DNA from 2 places in the Beutenbergia cavernae DSM 12333 genome. Region 2 is predicted to be linked to the other one. Evidence: predicted binding sites of a transcription regulator. Region 2 holds the regulator's gene; the other holds the start of a gene.
What was found. Region 2 encodes LexA, which represses DNA repair genes until DNA is damaged. Its sites were predicted from a motif close to TCGAACANNTGTTCGA; they were not measured.
Positions count from the first base shown of each region.

Region 1: the regulator LexA is predicted to act here: its motif matches at 4,699-4,714, upstream of BCAV_RS21290 (HNH endonuclease signature motif containing protein).

Region 1 is NC_012669.1:152,205-160,242, forward strand. It holds gene BCAV_RS00735 (carbohydrate ABC transporter permease) at 1-491, opposite strand, end outside; gene BCAV_RS00740 (carbohydrate ABC transporter permease) at 502-1,380, opposite strand; gene BCAV_RS00745 (hypothetical protein) at 1,473-2,264, opposite strand; gene BCAV_RS21290 (HNH endonuclease signature motif containing protein) at 2,419-4,665, opposite strand; gene BCAV_RS00760 (VOC family protein) at 5,523-5,921, opposite strand; gene BCAV_RS00765 (MurR/RpiR family transcriptional regulator) at 6,024-6,923, shown strand; gene BCAV_RS00770 (hypothetical protein) at 6,949-8,038, shown strand, end outside.
Region 2 is NC_012669.1:2,719,027-2,727,064, forward strand. It holds gene BCAV_RS12225 (HelD family protein) at 1-958, shown strand, start outside; gene serA (phosphoglycerate dehydrogenase) at 1,000-2,205, shown strand; gene BCAV_RS12235 (DUF5302 domain-containing protein) at 2,266-2,460, opposite strand; gene nrdR (transcriptional regulator NrdR) at 2,645-3,157, opposite strand; gene BCAV_RS12245 (LysM peptidoglycan-binding domain-containing protein) at 3,300-3,650, opposite strand; gene lexA (transcriptional repressor LexA) at 3,884-4,543, shown strand; gene BCAV_RS12255 (L-lactate dehydrogenase) at 4,559-5,536, opposite strand; gene BCAV_RS12260 (ATP-dependent DNA helicase) at 5,548-7,587, opposite strand; gene hflX (GTPase HflX) at 7,647-8,038, opposite strand, start outside.

The sequences.
Region 1 (8,038 bases), 2.1 Mb from region 2:
TTCAGCCCGACCGACGTCATCATCGAGTACAGCGGGATGATGATGACGACCGCCGGGATCATGAGGCAGGCGACGTAGACCCAGAACAGCGCGTCGCGGCCCGGGAAGTCGAGCACGGCGAACGCGTACGCGGCGAGCACGCTCGTGAGCATCTGCGTGAGCACGAGCACGACCACGACCTGCGCGGTGACGGCGATCGGGACCACGAAGTCGTACCGCTCGCCGAACAGCGCGGTGTAGTTCTCGATGGTCCACGGGTCCGGCAGCGTCAGCGGCCACGTGGTGTTGAACTGGCGGGGCGTCTTGAGCGACGTCATCACGGAGAACAGGAACGGCGCGAGCACGATCACGCCGGCCGCCAGGAGGAACGCGTAGGTGAGCACGTTCGCCCACGCTCGGGAGCGCGACGCGGACGCTGCGGTGCGTCCGCCGTGCGCCGTCGGCGTCGAGAGGGCCGACGACGGCGCCGACTCCTGATGCTGCGATGTCACGTTCTCCTCCTCACGACATGTCGTAGGTGATGCGGCGGCGGAAGTAGCGCTGCTGCAGCAGCGTGATCGTCACGAGGACGGCGAACAGCACGACCGCCATCGCGGCGGCGCGGCCGAGGCGAAGGGCGACGAACGCCTCGTCGTAGATGCGGGCCGCGATGACGTCGGTGCGGCCCGGGACGCCCGGCCCGCCGCGCGTCATGGCGTAGATCGAGTCGAAGACCTGGAACGAGCTGATGATGCTCGTGACGAGGACGAAGAACATGGTCGGCCGCAGGAGCGGCACGGTGATCGACCACAGGGTGCGGGGGGCGCTCGCGCCGTCGAGCCGCGCCGCCTCGTACACCTGGTTCGGGATCTGCTGCAGGCCAGCGAGGAAGAACAGCGAGACGTAGCCGACGCTCGACCACACCTGCACGAACGCCACGGACGGCAGGGCGAGGTTGAGGTCGGTCAGCCACTCGACGCGCCGGCCGAGCAGGGCGTTGAGCGCGCCGTTCGTGGGGTCGAAGATCCAGCGCCAGACGACGCCGAGCGCCAGCGGGGCGCAGACCCACGGCAGCACGTACAGCACGCGGAGCGCGTTCGTGCCCGGGAGGCGGCGGTTGATGGCGACGGCGAGGATCAGGCCGAGCGCGATCGTCGTCGGGATGGTCAGTGCTGTGAACAGGACGGAGACCCACAGGGAGTTCCGGAACGTTGGCCAGCCGAAGATGTAGACGTAGTTGTCGAGCCCGACCCACTGCGGCGGCGAGACGAGGTCCCACCGGGTGAACGAGATGCCGATGACGATGACGACGGGCACCAGGAGGAAGAGTCCGACGCCGATGAGGCTGGGCGTGAGCAGGGCGTACGCGGCCGCGGTGTCGGCGCGCCGCCGTGTGCTCACGTGTGCCTCCGCTCGCCTCTCGTGGCGTTGACGTCGGAGCGTAGCGAGGCTCCGAGGCGATGTGCGCGCGGCGTCCGCGCGCCCTGTCGCGGTCAGTCGGCGGTCCGCCCGACGTCGGCGCTCGTGCCGCCCCTTTCCGGGCGGTCGTCACCGTTCTCCGCTGCCACTCTGGCCCCGTCTACTGGGTCGGGCGCGTCCGCTGGCTCGGCAGCGTCCCCGGCGTCGTCAGGAAGGTGCAGCGGCTCGTCGGGGTCACGACGGCGGTCGGGTGGCAGCATTTCGGGACGCCTGCTCGCGACGAGCAGGTCGAGGAGGCGGGGCATGCTGGCGCCGACCGCCTCCCAGGTGCGGGTGATCGCGACCAGGAGCATGACGATGAGCGCCGACGAGATGATGAGGAGCAGTGCCTCGACGGCGTCGGGCTGGTCGTCGGCGGTGCCGGCCGCCGTCATCCGGACGATGCCCAGGCCCGCGATCGCCTGTGCGGCATAGGTCACGAGCAGCCCGAGCTGCCAGGAGAGGTAGCGGAGCGCGACGAGTGCACGCGTCCAGCGCGAGCCGGCGGCGGCCCGTGCCCACTGGCGGTAGCGGACGCTGATGACGATCATGCCAACGCTCGAGACGACCGCGGCGAATCCGCCGGCGACTGCGAGCGGGCCCACACCCGCGCCGGGAAGCAGGGCGAACGCCGAGACGGCGAGGACGTTGATGAGTGCGAAGAGCGCACTGGCCGCACGGATCCACGGCCGGACGTCGCGCCCGTCGACGGCGGCCGCCGCGGGGTTCACCGAGATCGCGACGAACAGGAGGCCGATGAGGGTCGCCGAGGCGCCGGCCATCGCCTGGAAGAAGGCCGAGTACTCCGCGAGCGCTGGTTCCGACATGCCCGCCAGCATGCCGGACCTCGGATCTTGCGCCGGTGTGGGGGGCGATCGGTCTGTGCTGCTCTGAGTCCGCGGCGCGCCCTCGTCGGTGGGGCGGCCTGTTCTGAGTCCGCGAGCGCCCCGCCGCCGGCGGGCGCCCTGTTCTGCTCACGCGTCAGAACGGTGGTGGCTCGTCCGAGCCGCGGTCAGGGTCGTGGTCCGGGCCCGGCTCCGGCTCCGGACGCGGCGCCGGGTCGAGGCGATCCGAGTCGGAGTCCGGGTCCGATCGCCGCGGCGCCGGGTCTCGGTGGCCCGGGTCCGAGTCCGGCTCCGGACTGGGCGCCGGCGGGGGTGTGCTCGACGAGAGTGGGTGGTCCTCGAGGAACGCAGGGTCGATCGGAGCGGGATCGGGCACAAGGCGCTCTGGTGGCGCAGCGTTCTCGTTGCCGAACGGGGTGCTCCATCGGTAAGCGCCGTCGGGCTCTCGTGAGAGCGCGTACCCGCCATGGGTCTTCAGCAGGTGGTGGCGGCGGCACAGCGGGGCAAGGTTGTCGGCTGTAGTAGGGCCGAGCGGGAACGGGATGACGTGGTCGAGGTCGCACCGGTCGGACGGCGTGGTGCAGCCGGGGACGGCGCACTGGCGATCGCGGGCGCGCACGTGTCTGGCGAGTGCGTCAGGGATGCGATAGCTGCTGGGGCTGATCTCGAGCAGAGTGCCGGTGACGGGGTCGGTGAGGAGCCGCTGCCACGGCGGCTCGTCGGCGAGGGCGATGCGGCGGGCGGTCGCGGCGTCGATGGCGCCGTACCCGGTCAGGACGCCGGGGTGGTCGTCGAGCCCGAGCAGCGTGGTCGCGGCGACGACGACCTGGATCGCCGGGCGAGCACGGCCCGGCCGCCCGAGCCGCATCACCGGTAGCCCGCACCCACCCGCGGTGGACGCCGTGTGTGGGGCTGGTCGCGCTTCGCCGATGTGGTCAGTCTCGGCGATGCCTCCCGCTGTCACCGGAGCCGCGCATTCGCCGCTTCTGCGCCCGCCGTCGCTGCCGTCGTCGTCCTCGGCCCTCTCGGCGTCTTCGGTGCTGGGGCCGGTGCGGCCGATGACGTCGCTGTTGATGGCTTCCTTGCGGTCGGCGTCATCGGCTGGGGTGGCCTCGGTGGGGACGGCATCGTCGGAGCTCGTGTCCTCGCGGCTGTCGGGGCTGCCGATGACGCCGGTGGCGAGGGCGTGCTGGGCGAGGAGGGTGAGGGTGTCCGCGCGGAGCTGGTCGAGGGTGCGGGGGTCGGCGCCGGTGGTGCGGGCCGACCACGCTGCTGCGTCGCAGGCGGTCCAGATGGTCTGAGCGTCGGGTGCCGGCAGGACCGCGACGAGCTTCGCCATGCCGGCAGGCAGGGGTTCGGGGCGGCGTAGGTGTCGATCCTTCGCTGCGTGGGCGTGCAGCTGCGCGGCGTCGGCGCCGGTCGCCGTAGTGACGGCATCGCGGAGCTTCGTCTTGAGGGTGTGGTGGGGCCAGGCCGGGGCGTTCGGCAGGGTGGCGTCCACGACGGCGAGGACCACAGCGACCGGTAGGTCGGCGAGCACGCCGGCGTAGACGGCGGCCTTGCCGGCGTCGATGAGTCCGCCGGCGAGGGCGCGCCCGACGTCGGCGAGGGGTCCGGTGAATGCCTGCCCGGTGTGCACGAGCGTGCCGGCAGCGCGACGAGAGACGCCGAGGGTGGTGGCGAGCTCGTCGGGTGCGAGGCACCCGTTCGTGGAGCGGCGCGCCAGTGCGGGCGGGTTCATCTCCGTGCGTTCGGCGAGCGCGGCGGCTGCGTAGCGAACCTGCGCCGCCGCCGCCGCTTCGACCCGCCGCCAGGCCGCGACGACGCCGAGGAGCTCCTCGGTCGACAGCCGGGTCGCGTCCAGAGCGGCTAGCTGGGCCGCCAGCGCAGCAGCGCCGGCCGCAGCGGAACCGACCATCGCAGCCAGCTCCGGGTCGTCTGTGGCGTGCTCCGGAATCGCCGCTGCCGTGCCACCCGTGGAGGTGGTCGCCGTGTTCGCGACGTCGTCGGCCCGGGGTGTCGGTGCCGCAGCGGCGTCGGAGGTGTCCAGGCTGCCCGGGACGCCCGCGTGCGACTCGGCGATGGCCGACTGGTCCGTGGGCGGTTCCGCGCTGAGGGACTCCCGTGTGGGCGGTTCCGCGCTGAGGGACTCCCATGCGTGCGGCTCGGCGATGCTCGCCGGATCGGCCGGGGATGGTGCGGTGTCCGCGGCGTCGGAGCGGCTCTTGTGGGTGGCGCCGCCGAAGATGGCTCGAACCTCGAGGATCGCGCCGGCGGCTGCGGCACCGACGAGGGCGTACCCGGGGAAGCAGTGGTCGCCGCGAGCGCGCGAGACAGGGCCGGGGACGGGGGTCCCGATCCACTGCTCCGCTGCGTCGAACATGTGAACGATTGTCGCATGCGGCACCGACATTTGCAGTATGTCTGTTCGAACCTGTGGACAGGCGGAGATGTCACGGAGGGCTGCCGAGTGCGCTCAGCAGGGCGTGGCGAGCGCCAACGGTCGGGCGACCGAGTGAGGAAGTGGGAGGGGGAGCCGGACAGGCGGGCCGGTAGTGGGAGGGGGAGGCGGTTGCCGGGAGCCGAAAGTGGGAGGGGGAGCCGGACAGGCGGGCCGGTAGTGGGAGGGGGAGGCGGTTGCCGGGAGCCGGGGCGAGCGACTCGAGGGAGGTCCAGCCCGGATCGTGCCTCGCGGCCGCGACGCCGTCCTTCGACGGTCCCGCGAACCGGATGAAGCGCGCGCGTGGCGGCCTTCGGGGAGGAGCTCCGACACCTCGAGCGCGTACGTCCGCCAGAGCCGTGGCGGACGTGCGGTGTCCGGTCGATGTCGACCTCCTGCGGGCCATCCGTCCCTGTGGCAGGTCCGAACTCCTCCCACACGCAACCCCGAAGGAGCATCCCATGAGCAAGCTGTTCGCCACCGTCGTCGCGGTTCTGGCCCTCGGAGGTGCCGTCGTGGCCGCTCGGGCAGCCACCAGGAAGCCGGCCCCGAGGAGCCCCGCCGTCGGAAACTCAGCCCCGAGCAACTCCGCGACACGGAACTCCGCCACTCGGAACCCCGCCGAGGAGTCCACCTCTCGCGTCTCCAGCCTCACCTTCCCCCGGAGATCCAGCCTCGAGCTGCTCATGCGCAGCGCGAGGATCTGATGGGCGACTCCCGCGACGTCCGACCGAGGGCGAGCATCGTGCCCTCGGTCGGACCTCATCGCGCGGGGTCTGCGCAACCTCGCCCGCCAGGCGTCAGTTCGGGCGGGAGCTGAGCACGCAGAACTCGTTGCCCTCGGGGTCGGCCAGCACCTCCCAGGTGACCTCCGGCCCTTGCCCGACGTCGATCCGGCTCGCCCCCATCGACACGAGGCGTTCGATCTCAGCCTCGCGGTCGTCGCTCGTGTGAGGCGCCAGGTCGATGTGCAGCCGGTTCTTGGTGGTCTTCTCGTGCTCGACCGGCACGAACACGAGGCCCGGCGGTACCTGCTCGAACCGCAGCAGCGGGCCGAGCTCGTCGGCCCATGGCGGGACGATCACCGCCTCCTCCTCGGTCGAGAAGCGGACGTCCCACCCCAGGACCTGCGCCCACCACCTCGCCTGGGCCTGGTGGTCGCGCGACTCCACGACCGTCGTGTACCAGCGCAGCGCCATCGTCTTGCCCTCTCCTCGGTGGTCGATACACGGAGGAACCTAGGCGCGACCACCGACACGAGGTCTTGACACCCTGGCGCACGACGGGAAAGATTCCCCACCATGGCGCTACTGACGGGAGAGATTCCCGAAGTGGCGGACGCCGCCGTCCTCACCCGGCTCCCGGGCCTCCTGCCGACGTTGCGCAGCTCGGAACGCCGGATCGCCGAGGCGATCCTCGACGACCCGCAGGCGGTGTCCCGCGACACGATCGAGCAGCTCGCCGCTCGGTGCGGAACCTCGAAGACGAGCGTGACGCGCTTCTGCCGGACGATCGGGCTCGCCGGCTACACGGAGCTGCGGCTCGCCCTGGCCGGTGACGTCGGCCGACGGAGGGACGAGAGCTGGCGCGCGGAGCTCGGCAGCTCCGCCGATCCGCAGAACCCGGCCGACGTCGTCGTCGACGAGCTGCTGACCGCGAACGTCCGGGCACTCACCGAGACCGTGCGCACGCTCGACCGCGCCGCGCTCGCCGCCTCTGTCGACGCCCTCGCGTCCGCCGGCCGGATCGACCTCTACGGCATCGGCGGCAGCGGCACCGTGGCCGCCGACCTGCAGCGCCGGTTCCACCGGATCGGTCGCGTCGCGCACGCGTGGAGCGAGTCGCACGACGCGCTGACCGGCGCTGCGATGCTCGGCGCCTCGGACGTGGCGATCGCGCTCTCGCACACCGGTGAGACCAGTGAGGTCGCCGCGGCGCTCGCCCTCGCGCGGGATCGCGGGGCCACCACCATCGCCGTGACGAACTACCCGGGCTCGGCCGTCGCGGCCGCAGCGGACCTCGTGCTCGTGACGGCCGCCCACGAGGAGCGGGCGCGGGCCGACGGCCTCGCCGGCCGGCACGCCCAGATGTTCGTCGTCGACTGCCTGTACGTGCTGGTGGCCGGCGTGCTCCATGACGAGTCCCAGTCCGGGCTGCGACGGACCTCCGAGGCCGTCCGGTCCACCCGAAGGGCGCGCTGAGGCGCCCGAAGCGAAGGAGAGCACCGTGCACGAGGCAGAACCTGGCTCCACCCTGGCCCGTCTCACCCGTCGCAACCTGCTCCGCGCCACGGCGGCCGCCGCCGTCGCCACCGGCATCGGGGTGTCCGGGATGGGTGCAGCGGCGGCGCGCGCCGGCGCGACGCGGACGCCGCGGGAACGGCCGGCGCCGGCCGCGACGTCCGACCTCCCCCTCGTGGGCGGTGAGGAGTTCCCGATCGGACTGTTCTGGCCGCCGCCCCCGTTCGAGACGAACGTCGAGCGCTACACCGAGATCAAGGACGCCGGCTTCACGTTCCTGATCACCGGGAACTACCTGTTCGACGCGCACATCGTGCGCCATGCGCTCGGCGTCGCCGACGAGGTCGGGCTCAAGGTGCTCGTCAGCGACGACCTCGCCGTCAAGATCGCGGCACAGCGATTCACGATCGACGACGCCGGCGGGCGCCTCACCCTCACGCGGGAGGAGGCGGGCGCGTTCATCCGCGAGGCGCACGGCAACTACGCCGCCCACCCCTCGTTCGCCGGCCTGAACTTCTTCGACGAGCCGTTCCCGGAGCGGTACCCCACCCTCGGGGCCGCGTTCGACCTCTACCGCGAGACGTCGGGGGCGCACCTGCCGTACGCGAACCTGCTCCCGAACATCTTCGGCGACGGGTACGACGACTACCTCAACGGCTTCGTGGAGCAGGTCCGCCCATCGGTCGTCTCGTTCGACAGGTACCCGCTGCTGGCGGGCGGGGCCGAGGACGCCGACTACTTCGACAACTGGGCGCGCGTGCGCCGGGTGGGCCTCGCGCACGACGTGCCGACGTGGGTGTTCATCCAGACGCTCGCGTACGCGAACCATCGCGAGCCGACGGCGGCGGAGCTCGCCTGGCAGGTCAACGTGAGCCTGGCCTACGGGGCCAAGGGCATCCAGTACTTCACCTACTGGACCCCGGACCCGGCCCGGGGCGAGGGGTTCGAGCCGGCGCTGGTGACCGTCGACGGCGAGCTGACGCCGCGGTACGACGCCGCACGCGACCTCAACACGAGGTGGCTGCGGCAGGTCGGCAAGCAGCTCAAGCCGCTGCGGCCGGAGACCGTCGGGCACG
Region 2 (8,038 bases):
CGAGGCGGCGCCTCGGCTCTCCGCCGCGGAGCGCGAGGCGTTGCGGCGGTCCCCCGACGCGCCGTGGACCGAGGCCGACGTCCCGCTCATCGACGAGGCTGCCGAGCTGCTCGGCGCCAGCACCGAGGCGGAACGGGCCGAACGCGACAGGCGCGCGGAGGCGGAACGAGCACGCGAGGACGAGGTCGCCTACGCCCGCGAGACGATCCGGTCCACCGGCGTCGGGGGCGGGATGGTCACCGCCGAGATGCTCGCCGACCGGTTCGTCGAGACCGGTCCGAGCCTCACGACGGCGGAACGGGCCGCCGCGGACCGGGAGTGGACGTACGGCCACGTCGTCGTCGACGAGGCGCAGGAGCTCAGCGCCATGGCGTGGCGGGCGATCCTGCGCCGGTGCCCCAGCCGGTCGATGACGATCGTGGGCGACGTCGCCCAGACGTCGAGCGCCGCGGGGGCACGGAGCTGGCCCGACGTCCTGGACCCGGTGCTGCGGGGCCAGTGGCGCCTGGCCGAGCTCACCGTCAACTATCGGACCCCCGCCTCGATCATGGCGGCCGCGGTCGCGGTCGCCCGGGCGCACGACCCCAGCGCGGCGGTGGCGGAGCCGACGTCGGCGCGCGACCTGCCCGACGCGCTCGGGGTCGGGCCGACGGGCGCGGACCTCGCGGAGGTCGTCGCCGCCGAGTCCGTCGCCGGGGGGACGACGGCGGTCATCGCCCCGGAATCGGCGCTCTCGGCCGTCCGGGAACGGCTCGGGCTGGCGGCTCGCCTCGACCTCGAGCACGACGTGGTCGTCGTCGACCCCGTCACGAGCAAGGGTCTCGAGTTCGACGTCGTCGTCCTGGTCGACGCCGCGGCGATGTCCCGGGGCGACTGCTACGTCGCGATGACCCGCGCGACCCGCCGCCTCCGCCTCGTCGGCGCCCTGCCCGAAGGGCTCCCGCCGTCCACCAGGTGAACCGGGTTTGTCCAGACCCGCGCACGGACGAAGATAGGGGCGTGCCGCGCGCCCTCCTGCTCGAGAACATCCACCCGCTGGCCACCGACGTGCTCACCGCCGCCGGCTACGAGGTGTCCGCGCAGCCGGGCGCGCTGGACGAGGACGAGCTGATCGACGCCCTCGACGGCGTGTCGGTGCTCGGCATCCGCTCCAAGACCCAGGTGACCGAGCGGGTGCTGGCCGCGAGCCGGCTCGACGCGATCGGCGCGTTCTGCATCGGCACCAACCAGATCGACCTCGCCGCGGCCGCACTGGCCGGCGTCGGGGCGTTCAACGCCCCGTTCTCGAACACGCGGTCGGTGGTCGAGCTCGCGATCGCGGAGATCATCGCGCTCGCCCGGCGGCTCACCGAGCGCGACAAGGCCCTGCACGACGGCGTGTGGGACAAGTCGGCGACCGGCGCGCACGAGATCCGTGGCCGAACGCTCGGGATCGTCGGCTACGGGAACATCGGGACGCAGCTGTCGGTGGTGGCGGAGGCCCTCGGCATGCACGTCGTGTTCTACGACACCGCCGAGAAGCTGGCGCTCGGCAACGCTCGCCGGATGCCGAGCCTGGCAGCGCTGCTCGAGGTCGCCGACGTCGTGACGCTGCACGTCGACGGACGGCCGGGCAACGCCGGCATGTTCGGTCCCACCCAGTTCAGGGCCATGCGCGACGGGGCGATCTTCCTCAACCTCTCCCGCGGCTTCCTCGTCGACTACGGCGCGCTGCGCGGTCGGATCGAGGACGGCACGCTGGCCGGTGCCGCCGTCGACGTGTTCCCGGAGGAGCCCAACCGACGGGGCGACCCGTTCACGAGCGAGCTGCGCGGGCTCGCGAACGTCATCCTGACCCCGCACGTCGGCGGCTCCACCGAGGAGGCGCAGGAAGACATCGGTCAGTTCGTCGCCGTCAAGCTGCGGGACTACCTCGCGCAGGGTGCGAGCTACCTGTCGGTCAACGTGCCCGGGCTCGTGCTCGACGCTCCACGCCCGGGAACGCGCCGCATCGCGCACCTCCACCGGAACACGCCCGGCGTCCTCGCCCTGCTCAACGAGACGCTCGCGCAGCACGGGACGAACGTCGAGTACCAGGTCCTCGGCACGCGCGGCGAGATCGGGTACGCGGTGACCGACGTCGGCGGCGAGGTGCCCCGCGGCGTCGTCGACGAGCTCCACGAGATGCCACACACGATCCGGGTGCGCCTGCTCGGCGACGGCTGACCCGCCCGCTCCAGGCGCCGTGGCCGGGAGAGCGGGCGGGTGGGCGCGACGCCGCCCGGTTCAGCCGGACTTGCGGCGGAACATCCGGCGCCCGCCGGGGCCGTTGACCTCGGAGCCGTGCACGCTCCCGGTGTTCCGTCGGGCCTGCTCCGTCTTGTGCGAGGCGGCGTTCTTGCGCTCCAGCGCCTCCCGGAACTTCTCCTTCGCCTCGCTGGTCGGGTCTGCCTTGTCGTCGGAGTGTGCGTTCTCGCTCATCGCCGTCCCTCGTCTTCCGTAGCGCGCGACACGCGGTGCGCCGCCTAGGTCCAGACTGCCGCCGGAGCCGCTGGTCCGGCCACTCGATATCGCTCCATGGGCATCCGGTCGGCTCCGCCGCCGCCGTCGTTGCCGTGGGTGGCGCCGGCTTCCCCACCGGCGCCACCCACGGCGGCTCGTGGCCTCACACGGACGTCGTGAGGCGGACCGGCGCGTCCGCGGACCCGTCGGCATCGGGGTCGCCCTCGTTCTCACGCTCGGCCCGGAGCGCCGTGATGGCGGCCTCGAAGTCCTCGAGCGAGGAGAACCCGCGGTACACGCTGGCGAACCGCAGATAGGCGACCTCGTCCAGCTCGCGCAGCGGCCCGAGGATCGACAGTCCCACCTCGTGGGCGTCGACCTCGGCGGCGCCGGTCGCGCGGATCGTCTCCTCGACGCGCCGCGCGAGGAGCGCGAGGTCGTCCTCGGAGACCGGCCGTCCCTGGCAGGCCTTGCGCACCCCCGCGACGACCTTCTCCCGCGAGAACGGCTGCGCCACGCCGGACCGCTTCACGACGCTCAGGCTTGTCGTCTCCACCGTCGTGAATCTCCGGCCGCACTCCGGGCACTGCCGTCGACGGCGGATCGAGGAGCCGTCCTCGCTGGTCCTGGAGTCGACGACCCTCGAGTCCGGGTGCCGACAGAAGGGGCAGTGCACGCGGGTCTCCGTCCTTGGCGATCGGTCCTCTCCGCCCGCCCGACGACTCGACGCCGCCTGACGACCGCCGCTCATCCTTTCACAAGATGTAGGCGAACGTCAGACCTGTAACTACTAGATGTGGCCGTCCGACCGCTCGCCCTCAGTCCTGTTCCGGGACGAGGATCGACTGGCCCGCGATCAGGTCGACCGAGTCCAGCTCGTTGATCCGGACGAGCGAGGCGACGACGTCGCGCACGTCCTGATCCGGCGTGGCAACTCGTTCCGCGATCGCCCACAGCGTGTCTCCGGTGGTGACGGTGACCGTCTCGTACGACGGCGGCTCGACCTCGGTGCTCGCGACAGCACGACCCCCGACGGCACCGACACCCGCGGCCAGCACGAGCGCCGCCACGACCAGGACTCGGCGCCCCCGCGCCGTGAGGCGCACGTGGCCACCATCCGACACAGGGGCGGACGCCCGCCCCGGGGCTGCGACGGCGATCGTCGTCATCTCGGCCACATCCTCTCGAACTGTTGTCCGTCCGACGTCTGTTCGATACGCTAGTCCACGTCCGAACAGATGTCCACACGCAGGTATCCGTTCGGTCCGACACGCGGGTCGAACACCTGTCGCACATTTCACGGTCCTGCACCTAGGCTGACCGTCGAACGGTGCGACAGGAGCAGCAGATCACCGCCCTCCGACATCGGTCGGGCGGGGCAGAGTCAAGGACGGAGCGGGACGTGAACCCTGAGACGAGGGCCGACGGCGCGAAGCCGCTCTCGGCGCGGCAGCGACGCGTGCTCGAGACGATCCGCGCGAGCGTCGAGGAGCGGGGCTACCCGCCGAGCATGCGGGAGATCGGCGAGGCCGTGGGCCTCAACAGCCCGTCGAGCGTCATGCACCAGCTGACCGTGCTCGAGCGGAAGGGGTACCTGCGCCGCGATCCGCGCCGTCCGCGGGCCATGGAGATCGTCAGCCCGGACGACCAGGCACGCGAGGAACGGCCCTACGACGTGCCCACGACGCCGCCTTCGTACGTCCCGCTCGTCGGCCGGATCGCCGCCGGCGGGCCGATCCTCGCGGAGCAGGTCGTCGAGGACGTGTTCCCGCTCCCCCGCCAGCTCGTCGGCGACGGGGACCTGTTCCTGCTCAAGGTGGTCGGCGACTCGATGATCGAGGCAGCGATCTGCGACGGCGACTGGGTGGTCGTCCGTCAGCAGCCCGTCGCCGAGAACGGCGAGATCGTCGCGGCGATGATCGACGGTGAGGCGACCGTCAAGACGCTGAAGCAGTCCGCCGACGAGGTGTGGCTGCTCCCGGCCAATGCGAGCTACGCGCCGATCCCGGGGAACGACGCACAGATCCTCGGCCGCGTCGTGAGCGTGCTGCGCAGCGTCTGACCGCGCAGTCAGGCCTCAGAATCCGAGCGACCGCGCCACCGACCTGATGTGGTCGGCGCTCGCCCGAAGGCCGGCGATCTCGGCGTCGTCCATCGGCACGAGCAGGCGCTGCACGGCGCCGCCGCGGTCGACGACCGTCGGGACCGACATGCACACGTCGCTGATCCCGACGTAGTCGTCGATCCGCGTGGAGACCGGCAGCACACGGTGCTCGCCCCGCAGGATCGCCTCGATGATGCGGGTGGCGGCCAGCGCGACGGCGTAGTTCGTGGCGCCCTTGCCCTCGATGATCCGGTACGCGGACGTGATGACCTCGTGGGTGATCCGCTCGCGCACGCCCACGTCGAACAGCGGCTGCCTGCCGTGCCCCGGCCACTCGAGCAGCGGGACGCCGCCGATGCTCGCCGAGCTCCAGATCGGGATCTCCGAGTCTCCGTGCTCGCCCAGGATGTACGCGTGCACGTTCTGCACCGCGACCCCGCACTCCTGGGCCACCAGGTAGCGCATCCGCGAGCTGTCCAGCACCGTGCCGGAGCCGAAGAGCTGCTGCGTGGGTAGCCCCGTGACGGCCTGAGCGGCGTACGTGACGACGTCGACCGGGTTGGTCACCATGACGTGGATCGCGTCCGGAGTCATGGCGACGAGGCGCGGCATCACCTCGCGGACGAGCCCGACGGTGCGCTCGGCCAGGTCCATGCGGCTCTGTCCCGGGTGCTGCTTCGCGCCGGCCGTGAACACCACCACGTCGGCCCCGCGGCAGATCTCCAGGTCGTCGCTGCCCTCGATCGTGCCCTGCGGCATGAACTCGATGCCGTGCCCGATGTCGAGCGCCTCGGCCTCGACCTTCTTCCGGTTGATGTCGTACAGCACGACGTGCCGGGCTGCCCCTCGCATGAGGGCCGCGTAGGCGAGGGTCGCGCCGACCGAGCCGGCGCCGACGACGGCGAGCGTCGAGACGCTGCGGGACGAGGACGGGGTCGGGTCGGCGCTCATGCCTCGCAAGCCTAGGAGTCGGACCCCAGTCGGACGAGTGCAGCGCGCGCCACGGCCGGGTCGGTGGTGGGCCACATGGGCGGCAGCGAGCGCGAGAGGAACTCGCCGTACCGCGCCGTGGCCAGGCGGGAGTCGAGGATCGCGACGACGCCCCGATCTGTGGTCCGCCGCAGCAGGCGTCCCGCGCCCTGCGCGAGCAACAGAGCGGCGTGCGTGGCGGCGACGGTCATGAAGGGGTTGCCGCCGCGCGCCGCGACGACCTCCATGCGGGCGGCGCCCACCGGGTCGTCCGGCCGCGGGAACGGGATGCGGTCGATCGTCACGAGACGACACGAGTCGCCGGGCACGTCCACGCCCTGCCAGAGGGACAGCGTGCCGAACAGGCTCGTGGCCTCCTCCTCGGCGAACCGGCGCACCAGCGTCGGCAGCACGTCCTCGCCCTGGCACAGGACGTCCAGCCCGGTGCGGTCCCGGATCTCCTGCGCCGCGACCTCCGCCGCGCGCCGCGACGAGAAGAGACCGAGCGTGCGCCCCCCGGCTGCCTGGACGAGCTCGGCGAGCTCGGCGAGCATCTCCTGGCTCGGTCCGTCCGAACCCGGCCGTGGGAGGTGCCGAGCGACGTACCTGATGCCCTGCCGGGCGTAGTCGAACGGGCTGGCGACCCGCTCGGCGCGGTAGGCCCCGGTCGCCAGGCCGAGCGACGAGGCGACGGGGGCGAAGGACCCGCCGAGCTCGAGCGTGGCGGACGTGAGCACAGCCGCCCGGTCGGCCACGAGATGCGTCGCCACGAGCCCCGCGACGTCCAGCGGCGCGACCCGCAGGCGACTGGCGCCGTCGCGGCCGCGTTCGCACCAGAGCACGTCGCGTCGCTGCGCCACGGCGTCCGACAGCAGCCGGTCGGCGATCTCCACGAGCACCAGGAGCGCGCTGCGCGCCATCACGAGCGCCCCGGCGCCGTCCGTCGACCCCGGGGGGTTCGGCCCGAGGGCGCTCATTCCTTCGTGCGCCGCGGCTCGGAGCGTCGTCACCGTCCCGACCAGCGACTCCGGGAGACCGTCCGGCAGGCGCCCCTCCGGCACGAGCCCGAGCCCGGTCCGCAGAGCCTGTGCGGCGTCGTCCAGACCGGCGAGGGCGGCACCCGCGTGCCGCCGGGCGATACGGGCAGCGCGCTCGACGGCGGGCGCCGACAGCTCGACCGTCGCCTGGGCGGTGACGCGGTCCGCGAGCTCGTGCGCCTCGTCGACGACGAGGCCGTCGTGCTCCGGCAGCACGCCCGGCGAGCCACCGGCGGCGATCCCGAGCATCGCGTGGTTGGTCACGACGACGTCGGCGCTGCGCGAGGCGCGCCGCGCCGCCTCGGGGAAGCACTCGGCGAGCATCGGGCACTTCTGCCCGAGACACTCCATCGCCGTCACCGACACCTGCCGCCAGGCTCGTTCGCCCACACCCGGCACGAGGTCGTCGCGGTCGCCGGTGGTGGTCTCCTCCGCCCACTCGCGCAGCCGGACGACCTCCTCGCCCAGCGTCTCGAACTCGCCGACCTCCGCCGAACGCCGCGGGTGGTCGGCACCGCCGTCCAGCGAGAAGAGCCCAGGCTCGTCCTCGGCCGGGTACCCGCCGGTGACCTTGTGCCGGCACACGTAGTTGTGCCAGCCCTTGAGCAGGGCGACGGCCGGCGGCCGCGGGAGGCTGGCCTCGAGGACGCCGCGCGCGAGGGGCAGGTCTTTCGTGAGGATCTGCCGCTGCAGGGCGAGCGTCGCCGTCGAGACGATGATCCGCTCGTCGGACGTCACCGCCCGCACGATGGCGGGAACGAGGTACGCCAGCGACTTCCCGGTACCGGTCCCCGCCTGCACGAGGAGCGGGACGCCGTCGTCGAACGCGTGCGCCACGGCGAGCGCCATCTCGTGCTGCCCGGCGCGGCGCGTTCCGCCCATCCGCGCGACGACCTCGTCGAGCAGCGCGTCGACGTCCAGGGCCTCGCGGGGGGTGCGGGCAGCCTCCTCGTCGGCGTCGTCCGCCGTGGTCGCGGTCGGCTGCTGGAGGGTCACCGCGTCATCGTACGGAGCCCGCGACGCCACCGGTCGAGGCGCGCGGGCGACCTGTGGACTCAGCGCAGCGCGTCGGCCAGGTCGGCCGCCAGCTCGGCGTCGACCCGCGCCTGCAGGTGCGTTCCCTCGGCCGTGTGCTCCTCGGCGAGGACCTCGCCGGTCGCGTGCGCGCGGTGCACGAGGTCACCGCGGACGTAGGGCACGACGACGTCGACCTCGACCGCCGGACGCGGCAGCAGGCCGGCGACGACGTCCCGCAGGTGCTCGATCCCGGCACCGGTCCGCGCGGAGACGGTGACGACGTGCGGGCCGGCCGAGCGCAGGCGGGTGAGGACCTCGGCGTCGGCGATGTCCGCCTTGTTGAGCACGAGGACCTCGGGGGTGTCGGTCAGTCCCTCGATGTCGGCGAGCACCGTGCGGACGGCCGCGATCTGGCTCTCCGGGTCCGGGT